4 regions of the Bradyrhizobium sp. WSM2793 genome follow, and region 3 is predicted to be linked to each of the others. Evidence: predicted binding sites of a transcription regulator. Region 3 holds the regulator's gene; each other region holds the start of a gene.
What was found. The regulator LexA, encoded in region 3, represses DNA repair genes until DNA is damaged. The targets are predictions, from matches to a motif close to TGTTCNNNNTGTGTTCNG.
Positions count from the first base shown of each region.

Region 1: ruvC (crossover junction endodeoxyribonuclease RuvC) is a predicted target of LexA. The motif match lies at 3,029-3,046, and genes of this name have one in related genera.
Region 2: A3AS_RS0132940 (DUF3072 domain-containing protein) is a predicted target of LexA. The motif match lies at 2,971-2,988, and genes of this name have one in related genera.
Region 4: A3AS_RS0141655 (PA0069 family radical SAM protein) is a predicted target of LexA. The motif match lies at 1,710-1,727, and genes of this name have one in related genera.

Region 1 covers NZ_KB902781.1:3,696-8,412, forward strand. The annotation lists gene A3AS_RS0116545 (metallophosphoesterase) at 1-540, opposite strand, end outside; gene ruvB (Holliday junction branch migration DNA helicase RuvB) at 670-1,704, opposite strand; gene ruvA (Holliday junction branch migration protein RuvA) at 1,856-2,473, opposite strand; gene ruvC (crossover junction endodeoxyribonuclease RuvC) at 2,470-2,997, opposite strand; gene A3AS_RS0116565 (YebC/PmpR family DNA-binding transcriptional regulator) at 3,228-3,974, opposite strand; gene A3AS_RS0116570 (methyl-accepting chemotaxis protein) at 4,185-4,717, shown strand, end outside.
Region 2 covers NZ_KB902807.1:39,689-44,405, forward strand. The annotation lists gene A3AS_RS0132910 (HWE histidine kinase domain-containing protein) at 1-1,289, shown strand, start outside; gene A3AS_RS0132915 (hypothetical protein) at 1,387-1,608, opposite strand; gene A3AS_RS0132920 (hypothetical protein) at 1,751-2,008, shown strand; gene A3AS_RS0132925 (hypothetical protein) at 2,103-2,351, shown strand; gene A3AS_RS0132930 (hypothetical protein) at 2,464-2,670, opposite strand; gene A3AS_RS0132935 (hypothetical protein) at 2,688-2,909, opposite strand; gene A3AS_RS0132940 (DUF3072 domain-containing protein) at 3,025-3,219, shown strand; gene A3AS_RS0132945 (DUF6496 domain-containing protein) at 3,300-3,587, shown strand; gene A3AS_RS0132950 (hypothetical protein) at 3,600-3,962, opposite strand; gene A3AS_RS0132960 (Do family serine endopeptidase) at 4,234-4,717, opposite strand, start outside.
Region 3 covers NZ_KB902791.1:267,234-271,950, forward strand. The annotation lists partial or broken gene A3AS_RS43780 (ComEC/Rec2 family competence protein) at 1-53, shown strand, start outside; gene A3AS_RS0124780 (GAF domain-containing protein) at 63-1,004, opposite strand; gene A3AS_RS0124785 (hypothetical protein) at 1,223-1,657, opposite strand; gene A3AS_RS0124790 (hypothetical protein) at 1,872-2,120, shown strand; gene lexA (transcriptional repressor LexA) at 2,185-2,886, opposite strand; gene glp (gephyrin-like molybdotransferase Glp) at 3,062-4,273, opposite strand; gene A3AS_RS0124810 (hypothetical protein) at 4,501-4,707, opposite strand.
Region 4 covers NZ_KB902846.1:197,131-201,847, forward strand. The annotation lists gene A3AS_RS0141650 (phosphoketolase) at 1-1,538, opposite strand, end outside; gene A3AS_RS0141655 (PA0069 family radical SAM protein) at 1,749-2,915, shown strand; gene A3AS_RS0141660 (VOC family protein) at 2,940-3,395, shown strand; gene A3AS_RS0141665 (ribonuclease HII) at 3,469-4,326, shown strand; gene A3AS_RS0141670 (glycosyltransferase family 39 protein) at 4,613-4,717, shown strand, end outside.

The sequences.
Region 1 (4,717 bases), on a different contig from region 3:
ATCGCCGAGCCCGGCAAGCCAGAACGGGCGGCCGTCTTTGGAAAGACGCACGACGTCGTTCTCGTAGACGGGGATGCCGGCCGCCTCCAGCGCCCGATGCGCGATGGTCGGTCCGTGCCCCGCCTGCTGCACGGTCAAGTCGTCCCAATAATCGTGATTGCCCATGACGGCATGGACGCCGAGCGGTGCCTTGAGTCCGGCCAGCACCCTCGCCCATTCGCGCGACGGGATGAGGCGCGTGACGTGGTGAAGGCCGGCGACATAGTCGCCGAGCAGCACGATGATATCAGGCTTCAGCGCATTGGTGCGGTCGACGATGCCCTCGATCCGCTCCAGCGACATCCAGGGATCGCAGGCGTGGATGTCGGCGATGGCCGCGATCTTCAACGGAAAATCCGCCGGCCATTGCCGCGGCTTCGGATGATAGCGGGTGACGCGAAGCCGCAGCACCGGCTCGACGCCGACGCCGTACGCGGCGGTCGAGATGCCGAGGGCGGACAGACCGCCGATGGAACGGATGAAATGACGGCGCGTGATCATGGAAGCCCGATCGAGATGCGCCTTGTTGATGCGGTCTGATTGGAGCGGAATTGGGGTGCGTTCGTGCAGACCGTCTGCACGAGATTACCAGAAATTCATGATAGAAGGAGCGCACTGCATTGGCGCAGCTCAGTCGTCGCTCTCGTCCGTGCCGAACAGGCCGAATTGTGCCGCCGCATCGCGCGAGGGCTCGGCGATGCCGAGATGACGGAAGGCGTGCGAGGTGAGCAGACGGCCGCGCGGGGTGCGCTGGAGATAGCCGCACTGGATCAGATAGGGCTCGATGATGTCCTCGATCGCATCGCGCGGCTCGGACAACGCGGCGGCCATGGTCTCGACGCCAACCGGGCCGCCGCCATAGTTCATCGCGATGGTCGTGAGGTAGCGACGGTCCATCGCGTCGAGGCCCGCGGCATCGACCTCGAGCGCGCTCAGGGCGTGGTCGGCGATCTTGCGGTCGATCTTGTCGGCATCGGCCGCCGAGGCGAAATCGCGCACGCGGCGGAGCAGGCGGCCGGCGATACGCGGCGTGCCGCGGGCGCGGCGGGCGATTTCGTTGGCGCCATCCGCGCTCATGCCGACATTGAGCACGCGCGCGCCGCGGCTGACGATGCTTTCGAGCTCCTCGATCGTGTAGAAATTGAGCCGCACCGGAATGCCGAAACGATCGCGCAACGGATTGGTGAGCAGGCCGGCGCGCGTGGTGGCGCCGACGAGGGTGAATTTCGACAGCTCGATCTTCACCGAGCGCGCCGCCGGGCCCTCGCCGATGATGAGGTCGAGCTGAAAGTCCTCCATCGCGGGATAGAGCACCTCTTCCACCGCCGGGCTCAGACGATGGATCTCGTCGATGAAGAGCACGTCGCGCTCTTCGAGATTGGTGAGGAGGGCTGCAAGATCACCGGCCTTGGCGATCACCGGCCCTGACGTCGCGCGAAAGCCGACGCCCAGCTCCTTGGCCACGATCTGCGCCAGCGTGGTCTTGCCGAGGCCGGGCGGGCCGACGAACAGCACGTGATCCAGCGCCTCGCCGCGCTTGCGCGCCGCCTCGATGAAGATCGAGAGATTCTTGCGCGCCTGCTGCTGGCCGACGAAATCGGACAGCGATTGCGGACGCAGCGCGGTGTCGCCGACATCGTCGCTGCGGCGCTCGGGCGAGACCATGCGGTTGGCCTTGGGATCGCTCACCTGGCGAACTCCCCGTAGAGTGGGCAAAGGCGCTCGTCGTGCCGTGCCCACCATATCTCTCCGATCGCCCTAAGAGTGGTGGGCACGCTGCGCTTTGCCCACCCTACGAGACTGACCATTGCCGCGCTCACTTCGCTAATTCCTTCAGGCCGAGGCGAATGAGCTGCGCCGTCTCGGCGCCTTCACCCGCACTGCGCGAGGCCAACGCAATCGCGGCGGCTGCCTGCGGCTGGCCGTAGCCGAGATTAACCAGCGCGGAGATCGCGTCGGCGACGGGCCGCGGCGCCCGCTGGTCGTCGACAGCGCCGGCAAGATGCACCACTGCCGGATCGACATTGGCGAAGGCCGGCGCCTTGTCCTTCAACTCGGTGACGATGCGTTCGGCGACCTTGGGACCAACGCCGGGCGTGCGCGCCACCGCGGCCTTGTCGCGCAGCGCAATAGCATTGGCGAGATCGGCCGGCGCCAGCGTGCCGAGCACGGCGAGCGCGACCTTGGCGCCGACGCCCTGCACGGTCTGGAGCAGGCGAAACCATTCACGCTCCTGGTCGGTGCGGAAGCCGAACAGTTTGATCTGGTCCTCGCGGACATAGGTCTCGATCGACAGCACCGCAGCTTCGCCCGGCTTGGGCAGATGCTGCAACGTGCGCGTCGAGCAATGCACCTGATAGCCGACGCCGCCGACGTCAAGAATCACGAAATCCTCGCCGTAGGAATCGATCAGGCCCTTGAGCTTGCCGATCATAGCCCCGCCACCTTCAGCCTGAGCGCGGTGCTCTGGCGGTGGTGGGCGTGGGTGATGGCGATGGCGAGCGCGTCGGCGGCGTCGGCGGACGGCGGCTCGGCCTTGGGCAGCAATATCTTCAGCATCATCGCGATCTGTTGCTTGTCGGCATGGCCAGCGCCGACCACGGTTTTCTTGACCTGGTTCGGCGCGTATTCGGCGACCGAGATGCCGAACATTGCGGGCGCCAGCATGGCGACGCCGCGGGCCTGGCCGAGCTTCAGTGTCGCAACGCCGTCCTTATTGACGAAGGTCTGCTCGACCGCGGCTTCCATCGGCTTGTGGTCGGACAGGACGGCCGCGAGCCCTTCATGGATCGCGAGCAGCCGGCGCGCCAGCGGCAAATCGTCCGGCGGTTCCACCGAACCGCAGGCGACGTAGATCAGGCGATTGCCCTCAGCCTCGATCACGCCCCAGCCGGTGCGGCGGAGGCCAGGGTCGATGCCGATGATGCGAACGGGGCCACGAATCGGGAGCGCAGTCATGGGGCCAGTGATAGCGGCTGGCTGCCGTGGGGGAAACAGAAACAGAACGGAAGTAACAGGGGAAGTGGGGGCGTTAGTGAGCCGCACCGGCCACCACAGACTCCGGCGTCATACCCCGCGAAGGCGGGGTATCCAGTACGCCGCGGCTTCTCCGTATTCCCATTGCTGTCTCTGGAATACTGAGTCGCCCGGTCAAGCCGGACGACGACAGCGGAATGCGGAGCTGGTGATCACCCGCCCATCTTCGCCACCAGCGCGTCCGACACCTCGAAATTGGCGTAGACGTGCTGGACGTCGTCGTGCTCGTTGAGCAGGTCCATCAACTTGAGCAGCTTCTCGCCGGTCTCGTCGTCGACCGCGACCGTGTTTTGCGGCTTCCAAATCAGCGCGGCCTTGCGCGGCTCGCCGAACTTGGCTTCCAGCGCCTTGGCGACGTCGCGATAGCCTTCGGTCGAGGCGTAGATCTCGTGACCGGCTTCGCCGGAGACGACGTCGTCGGCGCCGGCCTCGATCGCGGCATCGAGCACGGCGTCGTCGGAAGCGACGCTGCGGTCGTATTCGATGATTCCGGTGCGATCGAACATGAAGGACACCGAACCGGTTTCGCCGAGATTGCCGCCCGATTTGGTGAAAAAGGAGCGGATGTCGGAGGCGGCGCGGTTACGGTTGTCGGTCAGCGCCTCGACGATGACGGCAACGCCGCCGGGGCCATAACCCTCATAGCGGATCTCGTCATAGTTCTCGCCGTCGCTGCCGAGTGCCTTCTTGATGGCGCGCTCGATATTGTCCTTCGGCATGTTCTCCTGCCGCGCGGCGATCACGGCGGCGCGCAGGCGGGGGTTCATGTTGGGGTCGGGCGTGCCCAGCTTGGCCGCGACGGTGATTTCCCGCGCCAGCTTGCCGAACAGCTTCGACTTCTGGGCATCCTGCCGCCCCTTGCGGTGCATGATGTTCTTGAATTGGGAATGTCCGGCCATGCGTGGTCTCTCGGGGATCTCTTGGAATCGTACGCCAATGAGGGTGGGAAACGCGGCCTTATAGGCCGCCAACCCACCGGAATGAAAGGGTCTCGGATACTTTAAGGTAACACCGTACGGGCCCCTGCCCAGAGGTGAGGCATCGTTAACCCTGACTTCATTCCAGCCTGCGAAAATAACCTCCGAGCGTCCCCCGACAAGAGAGACCTGATGGCATTCGGACTATTTCGGAAGCGTCTGCCGGATATGGCCGCGCCCGTGGCAGCCGCAGAGGCCGCGCCGCCGGTGGCCCAGTCCGAGCCCGCCCCGGCCGAAGGTGATTCGGCCCGGGAGATCCTGGAATTGCTGGAACTCGAGCTTGGCGCGATGATCCGCCAGCTCGAGCGCGCCGCCAATTCGGTGGCGGGCGGCGCCGAAGCGACCGCATCGACGCTTGCCGCCATCCGCGACCGCACCGACGCCCTGACCGGCCGGACCAATGCCGCGCAATCGACCGCATCCACCTTCGCCCATGCCGCCGACAAGTTCACCCAGTCCGCGCTGGGGATCGGGGCGCAGGTTCGCGAGGCCGGCAAGCTCGCCGACGAGGCCAGCGCCGCGGCGCAGGAAGCCCGCGCCAATGTCGATCGCTTGCGCGAATCCTCCGCCGCCATCGGCAATGTCGTCAATCTGATCGCACAGATCGCGCGGCAGACGACGCTGCTCGCGCTCAACTCGACGATCGAGGCCGCACGCGCGGGCGC
Region 2 (4,717 bases), on a different contig from region 3:
TCGCCGCGATGATCCGCGAGCATCCGCGCTTCCAGAAGACCGCGATGATCTTCATCTCCGCCATCCAGGTCAGCGACATCGACCGGTTGCGCGGCTACGAGATGGGCGCGGTCGACTACGTGCCGGTCCCGGTCGTACCGGAAGTGCTGCGCGCCAAGATCAAGGTGTTTGCCGAGCTGTACCGCAAGACCCGCGAGCTGGAACGGCTGAACCAGGAGCTCGAGGACCGCGTCCGCGCGCGCACCGCGGAACTGGAGAACTCCACCGCGAAGCTGCGCGAAAGCGAGCAGCGGCGCAGCATGGCGATCGCCGCCGGCAAGATGGGCTCCTGGGATTGGGACTGGATCAGCGGCGACTGGATGTGGGACGAGGGGCAATATCGCATCTTTGGCGTCGGCGCGGAGAGCTTCGAGGTCAATCCGGCCAACGTTCAGGCGCTGTTGCATCCCGACGACGTCGATCAGTTGCGCAAGGCGATCGCCGAGTTCAACAAGGGCACGCGGGCCTATGAGACCGAGTTTCGCATTGTGCGGCCCGACGGTGAGGTGCGCTGGTGCGTCGGCACGGCGGCCGCGACGGTCGACGACAGCGGTCGTGTCGTGCGCGTGAGCGGTGTCACCGTGGACATCACCGAACGCAAGCGAGCCGAGGAACGGCAGAATCTGCTGGCGCGGGAGGTCGATCATCGCGCCAAGAATGCGCTGGCGCTGGCGCAGTCCATCGTGCGTCTCACCCGTGCCGACGAGGTCAAGGCCTATGTCAACGCCGTCGAGGGACGCATCAACGCGCTGGCGCGCGTGCACACCATCCTGTCGCTGTCGAGCTGGCAGGGCGCGGAGCTCTCCAAGCTGATCGACGAGGAGCTTGCGCCCTATTCGCTCGGCGGCCAGATCGTATTGGCGGGTCCGGAGGTCCAGTTGGTGCCGGCGACGGCTCAGACGCTGGCGCTCGCGTTGCACGAGCTCTTCACCAACTCGGCCAAGTATGGCGCACTCTCGACCAGGTCGGGACGGCTCATGATCGGCTGGCAGGTCGAGGACCAGCTGCTGACGTTGAGGTGGGAAGAGTCCGGCGGTCCGCTCGTCATGACCCCGAAATCTCGCGGCTTCGGCACGCGGAGCCTGCTTGCGAGCGTCGAGTCCCAGCTCGGTGGACAGGCGCAATTCGATTGGCGAGCCGAAGGACTGTTGTGCCGCCTCGAGGTGCCGCTGACACGCAAGATGGCGACGACGGCACCCGGAAAATTCGACGCCCCCGGCTCCGCCGAATTGCAACGCGCCTCGGGCTGAAGCGCGATGCGATCAGGATGAATCGTCATCGCGCTTTGGGTCGTTATTCGAGCATGATCTTTTCGGAAAACCGCTGCACACTTTTCCGGATCATGCTTTAGCCCGACGCCGCCATCCTGGTTTGCCGCGCCGGCCGCGCTTCCTCGGCAAGGCGGCCTTCGAGCCAGGCTTCCGTCTGAGCGAGATCGCGTAGCGCCCTCGCGTAGCGGCGGGCCGCACTTCGCTCCGCGCCGCGCGGCAGTTTGCGGGCCTTGCGCAGCATGTCCGCAGCCGCGTTGCGATAGGCCAGCGAGCGGTAAAGAAAGACTACCTTACCCATATCGAATGTTCCCGTTTTGCCGACGCTTATCCTCGCAGGCCCGGCATGAACGTCGGATGAAGCCGGTGATGACAATTCCTTCATGCATTTGGAACCGGTGAATATCGTCCGCGTTTGCATGTCAGTTCGGGATGCAGTTCCCATGCGCGCAAAAAAGTCGTCGGACCTGATCTCTCCCACCGGCCTCATCAAGCTGATGACGCATGCGATGATGGGCGCAGCCCTCGGCCTCGCCTTCAGCCTCGCGCTGATCCTGTCCAATCCCGCCGTCGCCAAGCTGCTCGATCACGGCGGAAGCCAGGCCGTAATCGTCTTCGCCCTCACATTGGTGACGACGTTCGCGATCGGCGCGACACTGACCGGCGTCGTGTTCATCCTCGCTGAGGACAAGCAATCTTGAAGCGCGCGTGCGCGCGGCAGATGCGTTTGTCGGGAACTCCTTCGGCAAATGGAGGTTGGCTGCCTGCGTCAATTTAACTCAGGGAGTTCCCCGCATGACAACGGCCAAGCTCGTTCTCACCGCAATGTTGGCCACCGGCCTCGCCGCCGCGCCGCTCGCCGCACAGGCCAAGTCGCACAAGGCGAAACACGGATCATCGATGTCGTCCTCGCAGACCACGGGCGCCAACACCAAGGCCTCGAAGGGCGCGGATCCTTCCGGCCAGGGCGGCTCCGGTCCCGGCTCGGACCAGGGCGGCACCATGACGAACCAGAGCAGCAAGGGCATGAGCAATACCAAGTGAGCTCAGGCCGACACGACATCAAAAGCCCCGCCGCGACGCGGGGCTTTTTTCTTGTTTCTTGATGCCGATCGGCAATCGAGCCGCCACACCGTCGAGCGCCCGCGTCAGCTCGTTACGGGCGACGCGTTTCAGAGTTGAGCGCGCGGCCCGCAGCATTCGTCTTCACGAGTTGTTCGAGCTGCGCCCGCTTGCGTCCGATCAGAAGTTGGGCCGCAGCATCATCGAGACCGGCACGCTGCAATTGCCGGATGGCCGAGCCCAATTCGAGAATCTCGGCGCGCAACCTCAAGATCCGGTAAGTGTCCGGGTCTTCCTCCATGGCGCCCCCCAAAAGGTTCAGCGCCGCGTGCTCGCGCGCTCGGGACTAACGACTGTCTTCACGAGACGAAGGCGCACCCGGTCGCGAACGTCAGGCAGGACATCGCCGCCGCCGGCAGCCTTCCATTCGCCGATCAGCAAATTGACCTTCCGGCGCAAATCCATCTGCGCCAGGGCCTGCGCGGCGCAATCTCGATCGCCGTTGATGAGATCGCGCACGGAGGCCTCGACGCCGGCCATCTCAACCCTCAAGGCGCTGATTTGACGTCGAATTTCATTAATTCTGTTGTCCATGGCTTGTTAGAACAAACTAAGAACATATAGTCAAGTCACGATTTCAGAGCGGAGAAGCGACATGCAGGTTCAAGGCAAATACGACGCCAGGGTTTTCCTCGCCGAGCAGATGACACGGACGCAGGGGCTCAGGCTGAAACGGCTGAGTGAAGAAGCGTATCAGCCCGCACAATATGCGCGCGATCTGTCCTTCAGCGAGGCCGCACGTCGCATCCAGGTGCTGGAAGCCGAGATCGAGCTGGCGAATTCCTTCTAGGCTGCGCCTGGAACGCTGTCCGCGTCCTTCGGGAACCATGCCCGTGTCGAATGGTTCTCCCCGGCCAAGGGAGAACATGCATGGCACGCAAGGCAAAGAAACGCCGCTACTCGCGCAGCTCCGGCAGCGATGTCGAAAGCGAGATGCGACGCTACAAGAAGGGCACGGCAAAGAGCGGTCGCAAAGGCCGAGGCGGACGCGTGAAGAGCCGCAAGCAGGCGATCGCGATCGGACTGTCGAAGGCACGCAAGAAGGGCAAGAAGGTCCCGAAGAAGGCTGCCAAGAAGACTTCCAAGAAGACGTCGAAGAAGAGGACGACGAAGAAGACAAGCAAGAAATCGTCGAAGCGCAAATCCAGCAAGCGCTGACGGTGGCCCGCGTCAGATCATGCTGCCCGGCATGAAGCAGCGGATCGAAACCCCGAACGCGGTCTTCACCGGCCACACCATGGTGCGGCCGGCCCGGTTCGGCTCGGTGATGACGGCTTCGTCCGGCACCTCGATCCACTCGCCGTCGAGACGCACGCGATAATGCCCGTTATGCGACTCCCAGTCGGGATCGGCGACGGCAAAGCCATCCGCATCCGAGCAGCACGGACCAAGGTGGCTGCGCAAACTGTCGAACCAGGGCTTCAGGGGTGAATCCGCGTAGCGGCCGTCGTCCCGCCCGAGAGCGTCTCCGCCCCACAGCACGAATGGCGCCACGAGCAGCGCACTCCTCAGCGAGAGCTTCAATCGATCCATGTCGGCACCGATCAAATGCGAACCAGCGGCCAGTTCCAGAAGCCGGCGGCAAGTTCGAAGTTCCACGCTTGCGTCCCGGTGGCATCGTTGCCACCGGCGACCTGCACGGTTCGGAACTTTGATGAGCGAACACGGCTTTTTCGGACGAACCGCGTCATCGTCGCTGCCGTTAACGAGAATGTTATCGATCGCTTCCCGGCAGTCCTGAAGCCGAACGGAAAAGGCGGCCACGAGGGCCGCCTTTCTTGATCTATGCCGATCGAGGTTCGCCTCAGGCGAGTGGGACCGCGACGAAGCGGGTCGCCTGTGCGCCTCTGACCTGCAACAGCACGCTACGCTTGCCGGACGATTTGGCCTGCGCCAGCTCGGAACGGACGTCGCCGACATTGGCGACGGCCTTGCCGCCGACATTGAGGATGACGTCGCCAGTCTGGATGCCGCGCTGCGCCGCAGGCCCTTGCGGATCGACTTCGGTGACGACAACGCCCTTCTGGCCAGCGCCCTGGACGTCACCGGCCGGAGCCAAAGCAAGACCGAGGCGCGGCGTGCCGGGGCCGGGCTGGTCCTTGCCAACATCGGCCTTGGCCTGCCTTTCGTTCGGCAGTTCGCCGAGCGCGAGCGTCACCGTCTTGCTGTCGCCTTTGTGGAAGACGTCGAGCTTCACTGAGCTGCCAGGCGCAAGGGTCGCGATCGTGCGGGCGAGGTCGCGGGAATCCCTGATCGCGGTGCCGTTGACGGCGGTGATGACGTCACCC
Region 3 (4,717 bases):
CCCGCACCCGCGATGCAACGCCATCGGAGACAGACTTGCAGGCCGACGATTGACGCCATCGATTACAGATACCAGGCCAGCACGGCCTCGAGCCTTGCGTTGCCGATGACTGGCAGGGCCACCATCCGGTTCAGCCCGGCTGCGCAGGCCTCGGACCCGGCGATCGAGCCGTCATGGCTGAGATCGTCGTTGAGCGCGGGCATGCCGGTGGCCCAGGCGCCGCCGATGCTGCCTTCGCCTCGGGCGATGGATTTGTCCGCATAGCGTGCGGCAAGGTCGGTCTGCGCGCTGCAATCGCCGGCGCGAAAGACCAGTGCCGAACGGGCCTCGTTCGGGACCCAGATCTCGAAGCGTCGCGCAATCGGCGTTGCCTGCGCCGAGAGGAATGTCAAAACCCAGGTCTGGTCGGTGCCGGTTCGGTAGGGTACGCCGACCCCCAGATTGATCCCGACCTTGGCGGCGTCCTCCCAGCGCAGGAAGCTCTTGGCGTCGTGCAGGTCCTTGATGATTAGCGGCAGGCCCGCCTTCCAGGTGCGTCCGGGCAGGCCGAAGCCGCGAGGAAACTTGGTGTGGCGGGAGTTGAATTCGAACATCTCCGCCGCGCCGTAATAGCCGTCGACGAGGCCCATCTCGTGGGAGAGATCAGGATCGTTGTGCCAGAGCTCGATCGCGCCGACATGCGCCTCCTCGTCGCCGCAGAACAGCACCATCACGGCTTGCAGGAATTCGCCTGCGAACACCGGCACCGCCACGCCGCAGGTGAGGCCGGCCGCGACGGCCTGATCGGTTCGCTTGAAATAGGAGTTGGCGAATTTCGTGAGGATGACGGGATGGCCGCAGGCCCAGGCCTTGCCTGGAAGCCCCTCGTCATATCCGAAGTGCAGCTCTTCGCTGACGGCCTTGAACGCGGACAGCCCTTCATCGTAGAGGCCGCCGCCGAATTCCAGCCGCATGCGCGTCCGGTCAGGCACCCAGAGTTCAACGACGCGAATGAAGGTTTTCATCGAGCGTGTCCGCCGCCTCAAACCACGACAGCATCGGTCATTTGGCTGCGGAGCGGACGTTTAAAATTCAGGCAGCACGGCTCAAACTTCGTGCGGCGACGAGGCGAGGCGGCGGCGCTCGCCGATCGAATTTCATGAAACAAAAACCCTCCGGGCTCGCCGGCCTCGGCCGGCGACGGCATTTCAATCCTGGCCCTCGGCCTATCGGGCGGAGGGCGTCAGCCGATCGGCAGTCGTGTGACCGTCGGGCGACTGTCGGCGATGATCTGCGGCTTGTGCTCGCGCTCGCCGATCGGCTGGGTCACCGGCAGTTGCAGCACGGTTGCGCGCTGGCCTTCGACCAGTTGCGTCACCAGCACGGATTTGCCGTCCGGGAATTCGATCGCGTCATGATGGCGATCGGGAATGTGCGGATCGATCTTGCCGAACTTGCCGACGCGGGAGTTGACGGTGCGCGTCCAGATCCAGCGGTTGTCGTAACGGACGTCGTCGGCGAAGGCGAGCTCCGTCCCCGGCAGCAGGCAGACCGCGACGGAGAGATCGGCTTCGGAGGCGAAGCCGCGCGTCGAGGTGCCGCGGAATGTTGTCGTAACGATCGTCTCGCCGACTTCTGCGGGGCGCGTCGCGACGGCATGCAGGCTGTAGTCACACATCGGGTGCTCCTCAATGCAGAGATAGCGACCCGCGCCTCTTTCGGAGGCGCAGGCCCCTACCAGAGTGGAAGCACGTGACGGTCTGCTCGGTTGTAGGCAAATCTGCGGCTGGGATCCGCGAGCCCCGATCACATTATCTTTTCCATCTTTTCCGAATTTGTTAGGAACAAAGTCGGCTTCCGTGCATTTGGCAGCCGCGTCTCGACAACCGCGCGTGTCAACGACCGGCGGAGTGATGCGGTTGCGCGGCAACGCGATGCTGGTGATGCGATCAGCGTTGCTGCGGCTGCACTCAAACGAGCTGCGCATTTGGGCCGTCCCCCTCGAACTCGAAAGGCCGCGAAGCGATGTTGCGTCGCGCGGCCTGCCGAGGATGTCGCGAAAGGAGGAGGGGCCGGACAATCTGTGCGATACCAGAAAGACTATCCAGCCGGAGCGGACCGTTATCCGCTCCAATCTCTGATCGGCGAGGCCGATCGAAGGCGCGCGCGAGGCGCAAAAGACTTCAGTATCGAGTACTTCCGGTATCAGTACTTGCGATAAAGCCCGATCAGCTTGCCCTGAATCTTCACGCGGTTCGGCGGCAGGATGCGCACCTCATAAGCGGCATTGGCGGGCTCCAGCGCGATCGAGGCGCCGCGGCGGCGGAAGCGCTTGAGCGTGGCCTCCTCGTCGTCGATCAGTGCCACCACGATGTCGCCGGTATCGGCGCTCTCGTTGCGCTGGATCAGCGCCATGTCGCCGTCGAGGATGCCGGCCTCGACCATGGAATCACCGCGCACTTCGAGCGCGTAATGCTCGCCGGAGCCGAGCATGTCGGGCGGCACGCTGATCGTGTGGCTGCGGGTCTGCAAAGCCTCGATCGGAGTACCGGCCGCGATGCGGCCCATCACGGGCACCGCAACGGGTCGCTCGCCCTCGTCCGCGGACGGGCTGGAGCTAGCGCGTAGCTTGCCGAGATTGCCCTCGATGACGCTTGGCGTGAAGCCGCGTCGGTTGCCGGCGGCAGCCTGGAGCTCCGGCAGCTTGATCACTTCAATGGCCCGGGCGCGGTTGGGCAGGCGGCGGATGAAGCCGCGCTCCTCGAGCGCGGTGATCAGGCGGTGGATGCCTGACTTCGAGCGCAGGTCGAGCGCATCCTTCATCTCGTCGAAGGACGGCGGCACGCCGCTTTCCTTCAAGCGCTCGCTGATGAACCGCAGAAGCTCGTATTGTTTGCGCGTTAACATCTCGAACAAAGTCCCCCGGTTGATGTCGTTCGATTCCGAGACGATGAGTTCAGCGATAAGCCGCTACATCTCGAAACAAATCATGAACGGACACTATATGTTCGATATGTGTTCCGCAACTGCTTAATTTACCGTGAACAGAACGAAACTCACGGAATGCGTGTGGCGGCGCAGTTCAGACGGGGAGCCGCAGCACCTCGCAGGGGCTGCCGGCCTCGGCCTTCGGCGCAAACGGTGCGCGCACGAGAAGTACCTGTGCTGCAGCAAGATTCGCAAGCAGAGAGGAGTCCTGATGGCTGACGGGAAGGGCGACGAGCGCGCCATCGTCGCGCTTTTCCAGGCGCGCGCGCAGATAATCCTCGCGCTGGTCGTTGGCGCCGAGATCGCGGCCCAGCACGACGCGCTCGCGATGATGATGAATCACCGAACGGCCTGATAGCGCGCGAATCAGCGGCACCATGAACAGGAAGGCGCAGACGTAGGACGACACGGGATTGCCGGGCAGGCCGATGACGCCCATCGCCCCTAACCGCCCGTGCATCATCGGCTTGCCGGGCCGCATCGCGATCTTCCAGAACGCCATCGCGATGCCTTCGTCCTTGAGCGCCTGCTGGACCAGATCGTGGTCGCCGACCGATGCGCCGCCGGTCGTGACCAGGATGTCGGCGCCGCTTTCGCGCGCGCGGCGGATGCCGGCGGTGGTGGCCTCCAGCGTATCGGCGGCGACACCGAGGTCGATGGTCTCGGCGCCTTCGCTGCGGGCGAGCGCGTGCAGGGCATAGCCGTTGGAATAGACGATCTGGCCGTGCCCGGGCGTTGAGCCCGGCATCACCAGTTCGTCGCCGGTGGCGAGAATCGCGACCTTCGGACGGCGGCAAACGGCGAGCTGCGGGTGGTTCATTCCGGCGGCGAGGGCGAGATCGCGCTCCGTCAGACGGGTTCCCTTGCGCAGGAGAACGTCGCCCTCGCGGAAATCGACGCCGGCGGGGCGGATGTGCCGACCCACGATCGCGGCTTCCTTGATCGTTATGTGCTTGCCTTCGGCGATCGTGTCCTCCTGGATCACGACCGCATCCGCGCCGTCCGGAACGACGCCGCCGGTGAAGATCCGCACGGCTTCGCCGGCGCCGACCTTTCCCGTGAACGGACGGCCCGCCGCGACCTCACCGATCATTGTCAGCGTGGAATCCATTGTTGCCGCATCGGCCGCGCGCACGGCATAGCCGTCCATCGCCGACATCGCCTGGGGCGGCTGGGTGCGCCGCGCAGCGACGTCCTGCGCGAGCACGCGATGGTAGGCTTCGTCGAGTGAAACCATCTCTGCAGGCAGCGGCTCTGCACCCGCCAGCACCGCAGCAAGGGCGTCGGAAACCGGCATCAAGGCCACGGCGAAACTCCTGCTCGGCACGTTCGGATGAAATGTTCCGACAGTCTTCTAGCCGAGCGCGGGGGCAGAGGCAAAATGGCGGAGCGGGCAGGATTTATCCTGCCGCTTCCAGCCCAGGATGGAAGGCAGGCTCAGGCTTGGCGTGGCATGATCCAGAGAACGAGACCGATCGGCAGGAGGGTGGCCATGGCGAGGACGAGAATGACGAGCGCCACGGCCAGCATCGCTCAACTCCCGCTCGGCCGGTCCGGCCCGGCGTCCAGCGCGACGTCGGGAGCCTTCGGGCCTTGATCCTTGTCGGGCAGCGGATCGGCCTGGGATTTCAGGTCGGCGGCCTTGCTGATCAGCTTGGCGGAAAGGTCAGAATCCGAGGTGGTTCTTGCGAATTCAAGCAGGAGAGAGGCTTGCTTGGTGAGATAGGTTTTGCCCAGCACGTGCATAAGT
Region 4 (4,717 bases), on a different contig from region 3:
GGCAGATCGCGCGTGACCTTCAGCCATTTGGCGTGCTGGTTGAACATGGAATCCACGATGTGGATGAAGGCCTCGTAGCAGGAGAAGAAGCCGTGGCGTCCGGTGAGCAGATAGCCCTCGAGCCAGCCTTGGCAGAGATGCTCGCTCAAGACTTCCATGACGCGGCCGTCCTGCGCGAGGTGCACGTCGTAAGGCTCGATCGGCTCCATCCAGACCCGCTCGGTCTCCTCGAACACCGCATCCAGCCGGTTTGACGCGGTCTCGTCCGGGCCCATGATGCGGAAATTGCGCTCCTTCGCGTTGAGGCGGATGACATCGCGCAGGAATTTGCCGAGCTCGCGCGTCGCTTCGGCTGCCACGCCGCCGGGCTGCGGCACCTCGATGGCGAAGCTGCGGAAGTCTGGCAGCTTCAGCTCCTTCTTGAGCAGGCCGCCATTGGCATGCGGATTGGCGCCCATGCGGCGAATGCCTTCGGGCGCGAGCGCCTGAAGTTCTGGAATGAGCGCGCCGCTCTTGTCGAACAGCTTTTCCGGCTCGTAGCTGCGCATCCAGTCTTCGAGCACTTTGAGGTGCGCCGGGTTGTCGCGACAGCCCGCCACCGGCACCTGATGCGCGCGCCAAAAACCCTCGACCTTCTTGCCGTCGACCTCTTTTGGGCCGGTCCAGCCTTTCGGGCTGCGCAGCACGATCATCGGCCAGCGCGGCCGCTCGACTGCCTTGCGGCCGTCGCGGGCGTGCTGCTGGATCGAGCGGATGCTGGCGAGCGCAACGTCGAGCGCATCCGCCATGGCCTGATGCATCAATTTGGGATCGTCGCCCGCGACGAACAGCGGCTCGTGGCCGAACCCGCGGAACAGGTCGCGGATCTCGCTGTCCCGCATCCGCCCGAGCACGGTCGGGTTGGCGATCTTGTAGCCGTTCAGATGCAGGATCGGCAGCACCGCGCCGTCATGCGCGGGGTTCAGGAACTTGTTGGAGTGCCAGGAGGCCGCGAGCGGGCCGGTTTCCGCTTCGCCGTCACCGACCACGCAAGCCACGATCAAGTCCGGATTGTCCAGCGCCGCACCGTAGGCGTGCACCAGCGCGTAGCCGAGCTCGCCGCCTTCGTGGATCGAGCCCGGCGTTTCCGGCGCCGCGTGGCTCGGAATGCCGCCGGGAAAGGAGAACTGCCTGAACAGCTTGCGCAATCCGTCCGTGTCGCGCGCGATGTCGGGATAGATCTCGCTGTAGCTGCCTTCCAGATAGGTGTTGGCGACCATGCCCGGCCCGCCATGGCCGGGACCGCAGACATAGAGCACGCTGACATCCAGCGCGCGGATGACGCGGTTGAGATGGGCGTAGATGAAGTTCAGGCCGGGCGTCGTGCCCCAATGGCCGAGCAGACGCGGCTTGATGTGCTCGGCCCGCAACGGCTCGCGCAGCAGCGGATTGTCGAGCAGGTAGATTTGCCCGACGGAGAGGTAGTTCGCGGCGCGCCAGTAGCGATCGAGGAGGTCGAGGTTGCTGCTTGCTGCGGCCGATTGTTGTTGATTTGTCATGTTCCTGCTGACCTTCACCCGGCGATCGTCACCAACATTGTTCCGCGACGATTGATCCCTGGCCGGCATCAAACGAAATCGTTGCGACGGGTGTGTTGCGTGAGGTCAAAGGACCGCGCCCGAAATTTGGGCGGCTACTTTGCATGGGGTTGTTTTCCCATTTTTTGTTTGTGTTCTTGATTTGTTCCGTTGTCGTGCTATCTTGGCTTCATGAGTCCAGCAGCATCCTGTCATGCTCTCAAACACCCGCCGGTCAAGGCGCCCTCCGAGCCGGCGAGTGTGGACTCTGACTTTCCAGAGCTTGGCGTCGCCATCGACCGCGCACGCAGGCGAGGGCGGGGGGCACAGTCGAATGCCAGCGGCCGCTATGAGGCCGAGGCGCGCGTCGCCTTCGACGACGGCTGGCAGAGCCTGGAAGAGCTGCCGCCGTTCAAGACCATTGTCGGGGTCGACACCTCGCGCAAGGTGATCACCCGCAACGATTCCCCCGATATCGGCTTCGACCGCTCGATCAATCCCTATCGCGGCTGCGAGCATGGCTGCGTCTACTGCTTCGCGCGGCCGACCCATGCCTATCTCGGCCTGTCGCCCGGGCTCGACTTCGAGTCAAAGCTGTTCGTCAAGCCCGAGGCGCCGGCGCTGCTGGAGAAAGAGCTCGCCGCGACTGGCTATGAGCCCCGGATGATCGCGATCGGCACCAACACCGATCCCTATCAGCCGATCGAGCGCGAGCGCAAAATCATGCGCGGCATCCTCGAGGTTCTCGAGGGTGCCGGCCATCCCGTCGGCATCGTCACCAAGTCGGCGCTGGTGGTGCGCGACATCGATATTCTCGCGCGGATGGCCAAGCGCAACCTCGCCAAGGTCGCGATCTCCGTCACCTCGCTCGATCCGAAGCTCGCGCGCACCATGGAGCCGCGCGCCTCGACGCCGCCGAAGCGGCTGGAGGCGCTGAAGCAGCTCTCGGACGCCGGCATTCCCACCACGGTGATGGTTGCGCCCGTGATCCCCGCGCTGAACGATTCCGAGATCGAGCGCATCCTCGATGCTGCCGCCCATGCCGGCGTCAAGGAAGCCTCCTATGTGCTGCTGCGGCTGCCGCTGGAGGTGCGCGATCTCTTCCGCGAATGGCTAATGGCGAACTATCCCGACCGCTATCGCCACGTCTTCACGCTGATCCGCGACATGCGCGGCGGCCGCGACTACGATGCGAAATGGGGCGAACGGATGAAGGGCACCGGACCAATGGCCTGGACCATCGGCCGCCGCTTCGAGATCGCCTGCGACAGGCTCGGCCTCAACAAACGGCGCTCCAAGCTGACGACCGATCACTTTGCGCGGCCGAAGCGGAACGGCGATCAGCTCAGCCTGTTCTGATCGGGGAAGTGGAAGAGGCGTCGCATGGTCAAGGAACTTCACCCGCCGGTGCCGCGGCTCACTGTCATCACGCTTGGCGTCAGCGATATCCGTGCCAGCATCGCTTTTTACGACGCGCTCGGTTTTGCGCGCCGGCTAAAGGCGACCGGCGAGGCCGTCGCTTTCTACGATACCGGTGGCCCGGTGCTCGCGCTGTATCCCTGGGATCAGCTCTCGGCCGACGCGACGTTGCCGGACCGGCCGAGGCCATCGACCTTCCGCGGCATCACCATCGCCTGGAACTGTCGGACCCGAGAGGAGGTCGATGCGGTGCTGGCCTTTGCCCTCGGCAGGGGGGCAAAGCTGGTGAAGGCCGCGCACGAGACCCATTATGGCGGCTATTCCGGTTATTTTGCCGATCCCGACGGCCATCCCTGGGAGGTCGTGGTCGCACCCGGCATCGAGGTCGGCGAGGACCGGCGGGTGCATCTGGCGGAATAGGGCGGCCTGAATAACGGGAATTGCGCGGGGTTCCCGGTTGCGCCGGCCGGGCCGCTTGCGCACGATCCCCGCCATGATTCGGGACAAGTCCGCCAAGACACCGGCCAAAGACGCGCCAAAGAAGGACGCTGCGAAGAAGGCAGCGCCCGCCAAGGCCGGCAAAGCGCCTGCGACCAAAACAACGACCGTTCCCGCAGGCAAGAAAGGCATCATCGCGGTCGCACCGCCGAGCTTCCGGCGCGAGCGCGCGCTGATCAAGCGCGGCGTCTGGCCGGTCGCCGGCTGCGACGAAGCCGGCCGCGGACCGCTCGCCGGCCCCGTGGTAGCCGCGGCCGTGATTCTCGACCCCGACCGGATTCCGCGCGGCATTGACGATTCCAAGCGCCTGACCGCCGAGGAACGCGAAAAACTGTTCGACAAGATCTGCGCCACCGCCCAGGTCTCGGTCGCCGTCGCCTCGCCCTCGCGAATCGACCGCGACAATATATTGCGCGCCTCATTGTGGGCGCTGAAGCGCGCCGTGGTGGCACTGCCGGAGGCGCCGAGGCACGTCTTCGTCGACGGCCGCGACCGGCTCGACACTCCTTGCGATTGCGAAGCCGTGATCGGCGGCGATGGCATCGTGCTGTCGATCGCGGCGGCCTCCATCATCGCCAAGGTGACGCGCGACCGCCTGATGTGCGCGCTGGCGCAGGACTGCCCAGGCTACGGCTTCGAGCAGCACAAGGGCTACGCCGTCCCCGAGCACCTCGACGCGCTCGACCGTCTCGGCCCCTCGGTCCATCACCGCCGCTTCTTCGCCCCGGTTGCGGCGGCGCGTGCCAAGCACATGCCGTGGACCGTCGAGCCGGTGCAGGATCTGTTTACGGTGACGGAGGTCGAGGTGCCGGTGGAAGCCAGCGTGGAGATCGACGCGTCGGCGGGTCTCTAACGGCTCTCTCCGCTGCCCTCTTCGCCTCTCCCGCGTGCGGGGAGAGGCCGCTTCCATCCGAGATGGGATGCGGGTGAGGGGCAGCCTCCGCGAGTCCATCTGTCACAGTGATTACCGACGCAGCCCCTCACCCCGACCCTCCCAGCGCGAGCGAAGCTCGTCGCGCCCCGTAAGAACGGGGAGAGGGAGCACACCGTCGTTGCCACGACGCGTGACGCCCCTTATCAAAGTGTTTGTGAGCGAATAGGGCCGGCTGGACGGGTTGGCTGCATCTTTCGGACGTTGCATGCGGTTTACCTCCCTGGTCATCGAGCTCATTCGCGCCCGGCCGCGGCTGATCGTCTGGATCGCCGTGCTGCTGCAGGCCGCGATGTGGCTGTTCGTGGCGCTG